2 regions of the Phenylobacterium terrae genome follow, and region 2 is predicted to be linked to the other one. Evidence: predicted binding sites of a transcription regulator. Region 2 holds the regulator's gene; the other holds the start of a gene.
What was found. Region 2 encodes LexA, which represses DNA repair genes until DNA is damaged. Its sites were predicted from a motif close to ATGTTCNCNANNTGTTCT; they were not measured.

Region 1 (4,175 bases), on a different contig from region 2:
GGCGAGATCTCCACCGCCATCTACCTGATGGCCATCTCCATCGCCGTGGGCGTGCTGAACGCCGCGTCGATGACGTCGTGAGGCGGCGATGAGCAAGCGCTCCAAGACCCTGAAGCTGACCACCATGCTGGCCGGCGCGGCCAGCCTGAACCTGACCGCCTGCGACGGCGCCCCGCCGGCCGCCCAGTGGGACGCCTCGGCCGGCCAGGGCGAGCAGGTGGAGGCCCTGCAGTACGCCTCCCTCGACGCCTGCAAGGCCGCCGACGACGTCCCCGACGAGGAGTGCGAACGCGGCTACCAGGCCGCCCTCGCCGACGACAAGAACGCGCCCAGGTTCACCGACGCCCAGTCCTGCGAGGACGTCTACGGCCAGGGCCAGTGCGTGCCGCGCGGCTACGGCGGCTCGAGCTTCTTCACGCCGCTGCTGGCCGGCTTCGTGATCGGCCAGATGCTGGACGGGAGCGGGCGGCGCTACTACCGCGGGACCGGCCTCTATCGCCGCGACGGCTTCTACGGCGGGGGCGGCTACACGACCGGCTGGGGCGGAGCGCTGGGCCGCGACTACCGCACCGGCCGCACGGTGATCAGCCGCGACGCCCTCGAACCCCCCGCCCGGGTCCGCCAGGCCCCGCCGAAGGTCCAGTCCCGCACCTCGGTGGTCTCCCGCGGCGGCTTCGGCGGCGGCAGCCGAGGGTTTGGGGGGTAGCGACTCCTTCCTCCCCTGCGAAGCGGGGGAGGGGGACCGTCCGCCGAAGCCGGCGAACGCCGGCTGAAGAGCGGGTGGGGGAGGGGGCGAGCCGCCTGCTCCGAGGTTGGAGATGTGCGAATTGGAGCGCGCCGCTGCGCCGCGTCTGGGGCTTGCCCTTTCCACCATGCGCTCTTCAGCCGGCCTGCGCCGGCTTCGGCCCATGGTCCCCCTTTCCCATGAATGGGAAAGGAATGTGGCTGGCTACGGCTCCTTGCGACCGCCGGCGTTCTTCACCAGCACGGCGATGATGATCAGCACGAAGCCGGCCAGGCGGAACAGGTAGGCCGGGCTCTGCTCCTCCTGGGGGATGCCCATCAGCACCGGGATGGCCTGGTTGATGGCGAACATCACGAAGGCGGCGGCGAACACCAGGAACAGCAGGTCGCGCGTGCGGGCCCAGAACTTCAGGAAGAAGATGGCCGCGATCGCGTAGCCGGCGGTCAGCGCCCCGCCCATGAAGGCGACGGTGGAGGGATCGGCTCCGTTCATCGCTCCGTCTCCCAGATGAAGGCGTAGAGCAGGATGGCGATGGCGCCGATCGAGGCCGCCTGTCGGAAGGGCCAAAGGTCGACGCCCGGGAAGACGACCAGGTCGCCCACCAGGAACAGGTTGTTCAGCGCCAGGAAGACGAAGGCGAGCGCGGTCCACAGCAGCAGCTTGGAGCGGGAGGCGAAGAAGGCCCGCAGCAGCAGCCCCGCGCAGAGCGCGCTGGTCGCCAGGCATAGGAAGTAGACGGCCGCCGGCCCGAGGGGTGAGGTCATGGCTTTCTGATCCGGAACGCGTCGGCCAGCGACTGGAGCTTGTCGGGAGGTGATGCGATCACGTTGATGAGGGCCACGGGACGCTCACGGTAGTTGGCCTCCAGCTCGTTCGCCAGCCGGTCGAGCACGCCGGCGGCGGGGGCGTAGCGGCAGCGGCCGTCCTCTTCGCAGGCGGTGAGGCCGGCGCGCTGGAGGGCCTCCAGGTTGTTGGCGATCAGGGGGCCGCTGGCGCGCAGCTCGCGCACCAGTTCGTCGGGCGTCCAGCGCCGCTCCGGATCCCGTTTCAGGAGCAGCAGGAGCTCCAGGGCCCACACCGAGCGGATATGCTCGCGTATGAACGTCAGAAGATCCTGATCGACCGACAATGCGTCTCGCCCCCCACGGCAGCTCGGGAAGCTCGGCAACCTAGTGCCCGAGGCGCAGGCAAGCCACCCGGTGCGGCTCACAAGGATGTGACGACCGTGAAACACGGCGTCGAATGCGGACGTAGGCCTCTCGGCGCGCGGCGGGGGAACCTTGACTCCGGTCCGCAGGTTACTAGAACAAAAATGGAACAAAAGGAGTCCCTTACCCATGCCCGGTTTTCGCGCCAAGGGCCTGGCCGCCCTGCGAGCGAAGATCGCCGCCATCGAGGCGGGCGGGCGGGAGGACTCCGAGTCCCTGCCGTTCGGGGATAGCCGCATCGACGCCCTGTTCCCACGCGGCGGGCTGCCGCTGGGCCGGTGGCACGAGATCGTCTCCGACGGGATGGAGGTGGAGACGGGCGCCTGCGCGGCCGCCTTCACCGCCCTGATGGCCGCCCCGCTCGCCCGCCGGGGCGAGGGGGTGTGGATCGTGCGGCGGGACGACCTCTATGCGCCGGGCCTGGTGGGCCTGGGCTTCCCCGCCGAGCGGCTGATCCAGGTCTGCGCCCGCGACGAGGCCGAGGCCCTGGCGGTGATGGAGGACGCGCTGGCCACGGCCGGCGTTTCCGCCGTCTTCGCCGAGGTGGAGGCGGTCGACCTGGTCGCCGGCCGCCGGCTGCAGCTGGCCTGCGAGAAGCGGGGCGGCGCGGGCTTCGTCATCCGCCGCCGCCCGTTCGGCGGCGACAAGGCGGGCGAGGCGACCGGCTCGGCCGCCGCCACCCGCTGGCGCATCGCCCCCGAGCCCAGCCAGCCCCCGGCCGGCGAGCCGGGGCTGGGCGCGCCGCGGTGGCGCGCCGTGCTGGAGCGCTGCCGCGGCGGGCGCACCGGCGCGTTCGTGTTCGAGGCGGCGGGGGCTTTCACCTTTGATCCTGAGGAGGCTCGGGATGGGACGCATCCTCTGCGCCTGGTCGCCGAACTGGGCGATCGAGAACTGGCGCCGGCGGAACCCCTCCGCCGAAGCGCTTGAGGCGGCAGCGCCCCCTCCACCGGCTTCGCTGGTCCCCCTCCCCCGTCGTCTTCGCGTCGGGGGAGGATCCGATCGCCCAAGCTCCTCCTCCGTCGCGCAGCGAACGGGGGAGGTGGCTCGGCGCGCCAGCGCCGAGACGGAGGGGGCGCAACGTCCCTTCGCCCTGATCGAGACGGTGCGGGGCGTGCGCAAGGTCGCCGCCGTGGACGCGGCGGCGGCGAGGCTCGGCCTCTATCCCGGCCAGAAGGGGACCGACGCCCTGGCGCTGGTTCCCGAGCTCGTGCTCGCCGACGTGGAGCCGGAAGCGGACCAGCGGGCCCTGACCGCGCTGGTGGATTGGTGCGTGCGCTTCTCGCCGGCGGTGGCGGCCGCCCCGCCGGACGGCCTCGTCCTCGACGTGGCGGGGCTGGCCCACCTGTGGGGCGGGGAGGCGGCGCTGGTCGCCGACTTCCAGGGCCGGCTGGCCAGGAACGGCCTTTCCTTCCGCTGCGCCATCGCTGATACGCCCGGCGCGGCCTGGGCGCTGGCCCACTTCGGCAAGGACGGGACCATCGCGCCGCCCGGCGGTCAGGCCGGGCTGCTCGCGCCCCTGCCGCCGGCGGCCCTGCGGCTGGAGCCGGAGGTCGCCGCCCAGCTCGAGCGGCTGGGCCTGAAGCGCCTCGAGCAGATCTTCGCCCTGCCGCGCGCGCCCTTCGCCAAGCGGTTCGGGGCTGAGGCCCTCACCCGGCTCGACCAGGCGCTCGGCCGGGCCGAGGAGGCGCTCGCCTTCCGCCGCCCGCCGACCCCGTGGTTCGCCAGGCTCGCCTTCGCCGAGCCGATCAGCGCGCCGGAGGACCTGGCCCGCGTCGCCTTCGACGTGGCCGAAAAGCTCTGCGCGCGCCTCGAGCGGGAAGGGCAGGGCGCCCGCCGCTTCGAGCTCGCCTTCCACCGGCTGGACGGCCAGGCGGTTCCCCTGCGCATCGGCCTCTCCGTCGCCGGGCGGGACGCGGGGCGCATCGCCCGGCTGTTCGCGCCCAAGCTGGAGACGGTGGACCCCGGCTTCGGGATCGAGGTCGTCACCCTCGCCGCCGAGGGCGTGGAGGCCATGACCGCCCGCCAGGCGCGGCTCGATTCCGCCCGCGACGCCGAGGACGGCCTCGCCCCGCTGATCGACCGGCTCGCCAACCGCCTGGGCGAGGACCGGGTCTGGAAGGCCGTCCCGGTGGAGAGCCACGTCCCTGAGCTCGCCGTCGGCCGCGCCGAGCCGCTGGCTCAGCCGCCCGAGGCGGCCCCCTGGGACCCCGAGCGGCCCAGGC
Region 2 (4,175 bases):
TTCCAGGGGCACGAGCGGTTCCTCGTCGCCGCCCGCAACGCCGTCGAACTGCCGGTGCTGCGCAAGGACTTCCTGGTCGATCCCTGGCAGGTGGTCGAGAGCCGGGCCATCGGCGCGGATGCGGTGCTGGTGATCCTGGCCATGGTCGACGACGAGGTCGCCAAGGCGCTGATGTCCGAAGCGCAGCGCTGGGGGATGGACGTGCTGGTCGAGGTGCACGACGAGGCCGAGATGGCCCGGGCCAGGAAGCTCGGCGCCAAGCTGATCGGCGTCAACAACCGCAACCTGCGCACCTTCGAGACCGACCTGGGCGTCACCGAGCGTCTGGCGCCGCTGGCGCCTGGCGATGCGCTGCTGGTCACCGAGAGCGGCATCTTCACGACCCTGGACGTGGCCCGGCTGGAGCGCTGCGGCGCGCGGGCCATGCTGGTCGGCGAGAGCCTGATGCGCCAGCCGGACGTCGAGGCGGCCACCCGCGCGCTCCTCGGCGGCTAGTCACCGAACGGCGGTCTGCGGATTGACGCAGACCGGGCGCCGGCGCAGCTTGAGCGGGGATCAATCCAGGGAGGCGCGAAATGCTGCGCCCGCTATTCCTCGCAACCGCCGTCGGAACCGTCCTGCAGCTGATCATGGTGCTGTGGGGCCATTCCGAGCCCGCCGTCGCCGCCATGTTCGCGGTCGGCGGTATGGGAATCTCGCTGATCGCGGGCCTCGTCTACGCCCTGCTGGCCAGGGCCGGCCTGCGGGCCGGCGCCCTCGGCGGCGCGATCGCCGGCGGCCTCTGCGGCCTGATCGGCATCGCCGTCAGCCTGGCGCTGGGCGACGTCGAGCCCATGCTCCTGCTTCTCGGGACCGCGAGCTCGGCGGTGACCGGCGCCGCCGGCGGCGCGCTCGGCGCCTTGCTGGCCCGCCGGCCCGCGGCCAAGGCCTGACGCAGAAGAGCGCAAGCTGAGTCGCGCCAAAGGGCTGGATGAGCCGCCCCCGCGGCGAAGCTAAACTGCTGAAATGACACGCGCGAACCTGCGCCGGCGCCGTAACTTGACATTAACCAGGAACACCTAGAGAACATTCCTGAAGTTGGCGCTTTGTTCCCGAAGGGCTCCTCGGCCATGTTGACCCGCAAACAGCACGAACTGCTCATGTTCATCCATGAGCGGATCAAGGAGACCGGCGTCTCCCCCTCGTTCGACGAGATGAAGGACGCCCTGGACCTGGCGTCCAAGTCGGGCATCCACCGCCTGATCACCGCCCTGGAGGAGCGCGGCTTCCTGCGCCGCCTGCCCCACCGGGCCCGGGCGCTGGAGGTGGTGAAGCTGCCGCAGCAGGCGACGGCGACCGCGCCGCCCAAGGGCCGCGGCGCCTTCAAGCCCCAGCTGGTCGAGGCGCCCGCCTCGGCCCCGGTGGCGGCCAACGACGTGCGCGAGCTGCCGATCCTGGGCCGCATCGCCGCCGGCACGCCCATCGAGGCTATCCAGCACGAGCGCGACCGGCTGCAGGTGCCCGAGACCATCCTCGGCGCCGGCGAACACTACGTGCTGGAGATCAGCGGCGATTCGATGATCAACGCCGGCATCCTGGACGGCGACTTCGTGGTCATCCGCAAGACCGACACCGCCAACTCCGGCGACATCGTCGTGGCGCTGGTCAAGGGCGAGGAAGCCACCCTCAAGCGGCTGCGCCGCAAGGGCGCCTCGATCGCCCTGGAGGCCGCCAACCCCGCCTACGAGACCCGCATCTACGGCCCCGACCAGGTGGCCGTGCAGGGCCGCCTGGTGGGCCTGATCCGCCGCTACCACTAGCCGCTCACCCGTTCGGTTCGGCCCCGTCCGCCGACCAGCTCCAGGGCCGCCAGCCGCGCATCTCCTGAGCCCAGCGGATGCGCCAGCCGTCGGGCCGTCGCCATAGCTCGACCGACCCGCCGCGGGCGAAGTCGCGGCCGGTCAACACCACCTTCCCGGGGCAGACCGGTCCCTGAGGCAGGCTGCGGACGACGATCACCTCGGCCTCGGCGCACAGACGCTCCCGTTCGGCCGGCTTGATCGGCCGGCGGCTGAAGCTGGCGGCCACCTTCAGCGCCGGGTCGGCGGCGATGGGCCGGCAGGTCCAGCGGTCGCAGTCGAACAGCGTCTCCGGCGTCTCGTCGACCGTCAGCCCGCGGCGACGCGCCCACAGGTCGGCGGCGAAGCGCTTGGCGCCCGGCCTCAGCAGCACCGCCTCGCGGCCGTTGCGCACCGCCACCGCCGCCCCGTCGGAAGCGATCCAGACGTCCGGGACCGCCGGTTTCGGCGTCAGCGCCACCGCCAGCGCGAAGGGGACCCCGGCCCAACGCAGCCGGCCGCGCCAGATGCAGACCCACAGGATGCCGACGAAGGCGGCCGGCAGGGTCCAGGCCGGCGCGCTGGGCACGATCAGGGTGGCGCTGGGCGCGGCGGCGGCCCGTTCGGCGATCCCGGTCATCAGCCCGATGGCCCAGCCGGCGGCCTTCAGCGGCAGCTCGCCGAGGCCCACCGGCGTCAGGGCCGCGCCGATGGCCAGGGCCGGCATCATCACGAACGAGGAGATCGGCGCGGTCAGCAGATTGGCGATCAGGCCCCAGGTCGCGACGCGGTTGAAGTGCTGCATGGCGAAGGGGCCGGTGGCCAGGCCCGCCACGAAGCTCGCCCCCACGCTGGCGGCGATCCAGACGCCGGCCGCCTGGGGCGCGCGGATCCACCAGGGCGTCTCGATCTCGCGGATCGGCCGGTTCCAGGCCTCGGCGAGCGCCACCAGGGCCGCGGTGGCGGCGAACGACATCTGGAAGCCCGGCGTGGTCACCGCCTCCGGCTGGGCCGCCAGGATGATCAGGGCGGCGATCGCCAGGCCGCGCAGGGTGATCGCCCGCCGGTCGAACAGGATCGCCGCGAACGCGACGCCGGCGGTGATGGCCGCCCGCTCGGCCGGCGGCGGCGAGCCGGAGATGACCAGATAGCCGGCCACGGCCGCCAACCCGGCGACTGCGGCGGCCTTCTTCGCGTTGATCCGCAGCGCCAGCCAGGGCCAGGCGGCGATCCCCAGGCGCAGGGCGAAGAAGACGAAGCCGCCGACGATGGCCATGTGCAGGCCGGAGATGGAGATGATGTGGGCCAGCCCCGCGGCCCGCATGGCCTCCACCTGCTCGCGCGGGATGAAGGCCTCGTGGCCGGTGACCATCGCCGCCGCCAGGCCGCCAGTCTCCACGCCCATGGTGGCCACGATCTTCTCGGCCAGGGCCCAGCGGATGGCGTTCACCTGCATGGTCAGCCGCAGCCGGGACGGCGGCGAATCGAGAGCCGTCTCGCGGACCGGCGTCAGGGAAAAGCCCACCGCCCCGATGCTCTCGAACCAGGCGTCGCGCGCGAAGTCGTAGGCGCCGGGGCTGGCGGGCGGCGGCGGCGGATTGAGGATGGCGCGCAGGGCGACGGCCGAGCCGGGATCCGGCGGCGCCTGGCCGTCTCTGAGGGTCACCCGCACCCGGACCGGCGTCGCCTCGGGCGCCATCCCGCTGATCCGCACCGGCGCCAGCAACAGCCGCTGCCCGCCCTGCCCCGGGCTCGCCACGTCCACCACCCAGCCTGAGACCGTGCGCGGTCCGGTCGCTTCAAGGACCACGGGCGCGGCCACCCGCCAGGCCCGCAGCTTGGCGGCCGAGAAGCCGGCCAGGCCGAACGCCGCCAGCAGCACCAGCACGCCGACGGCTCGCCCGCCGGCCCAGCGCACGGCGGCCAGCCCCGCAAGGCCTGCGAGCGCCAGCAGCCCGAGCGCCAGGACCAGGCTCGGCTCACGCGGCAGGGCGAAATAGGTCCCCGCCCCGGCGCCCAAGGCCACCGGCGCCCACAGCACCCAACGCTCGAGCTGCGCGGCCGCCTCCGCCGCCACCGAGGCGATCGCCGCCTGCACCCTAGGCCGGCCGGGAAGGCGCGTGCTAAGAGGCGCCGCCGCTTCGCCGGCCGCTCCTGGAAATTCGATGTCAGACCGCCCCGTCCGCACCCGTATCGCCCCCTCGCCCACCGGCGACATGCACATTGGCACGGCTCGCACCGCGCTTTTCAACTGGCTTTACGCGCGCCACACCGGCGGCCAGTTCCTGCTGCGCATCGAGGACACCGACCGCGAACGATCGACGCCCAACGCCGTGCAGGTGATCTTCGACGGGCTGA

Region 1: a site for LexA is predicted at 2,049-2,066, ahead of ACFSC0_RS09790 (ImuA family protein). Genes of this name have one in related genera too.

Annotation. Positions count from the first base shown of each region.
Region 1 is NZ_JBHUEY010000001.1:1,938,110-1,942,284, forward strand. It holds gene ACFSC0_RS09765 (DUF350 domain-containing protein) at 1-81, shown strand, start outside; gene ACFSC0_RS09770 (DUF1190 domain-containing protein) at 89-706, shown strand; gene ACFSC0_RS09775 (DUF5985 family protein) at 950-1,237, opposite strand; gene ACFSC0_RS09780 (DUF5985 family protein) at 1,234-1,509, opposite strand; gene ACFSC0_RS09785 (hypothetical protein) at 1,506-1,874, opposite strand; gene ACFSC0_RS09790 (ImuA family protein) at 2,083-2,880, shown strand; gene ACFSC0_RS09795 (Y-family DNA polymerase) at 2,798-4,175, shown strand, end outside.
Region 2 is NZ_JBHUEY010000006.1:359,870-364,044, reverse strand. It holds gene trpC (indole-3-glycerol phosphate synthase TrpC) at 1-495, shown strand, start outside; gene ACFSC0_RS16160 (hypothetical protein) at 576-932, shown strand; gene lexA (transcriptional repressor LexA) at 1,110-1,799, shown strand; gene ACFSC0_RS16150 (ComEC/Rec2 family competence protein) at 1,804-3,915, opposite strand; gene gltX (glutamate--tRNA ligase) at 3,983-4,175, shown strand, end outside.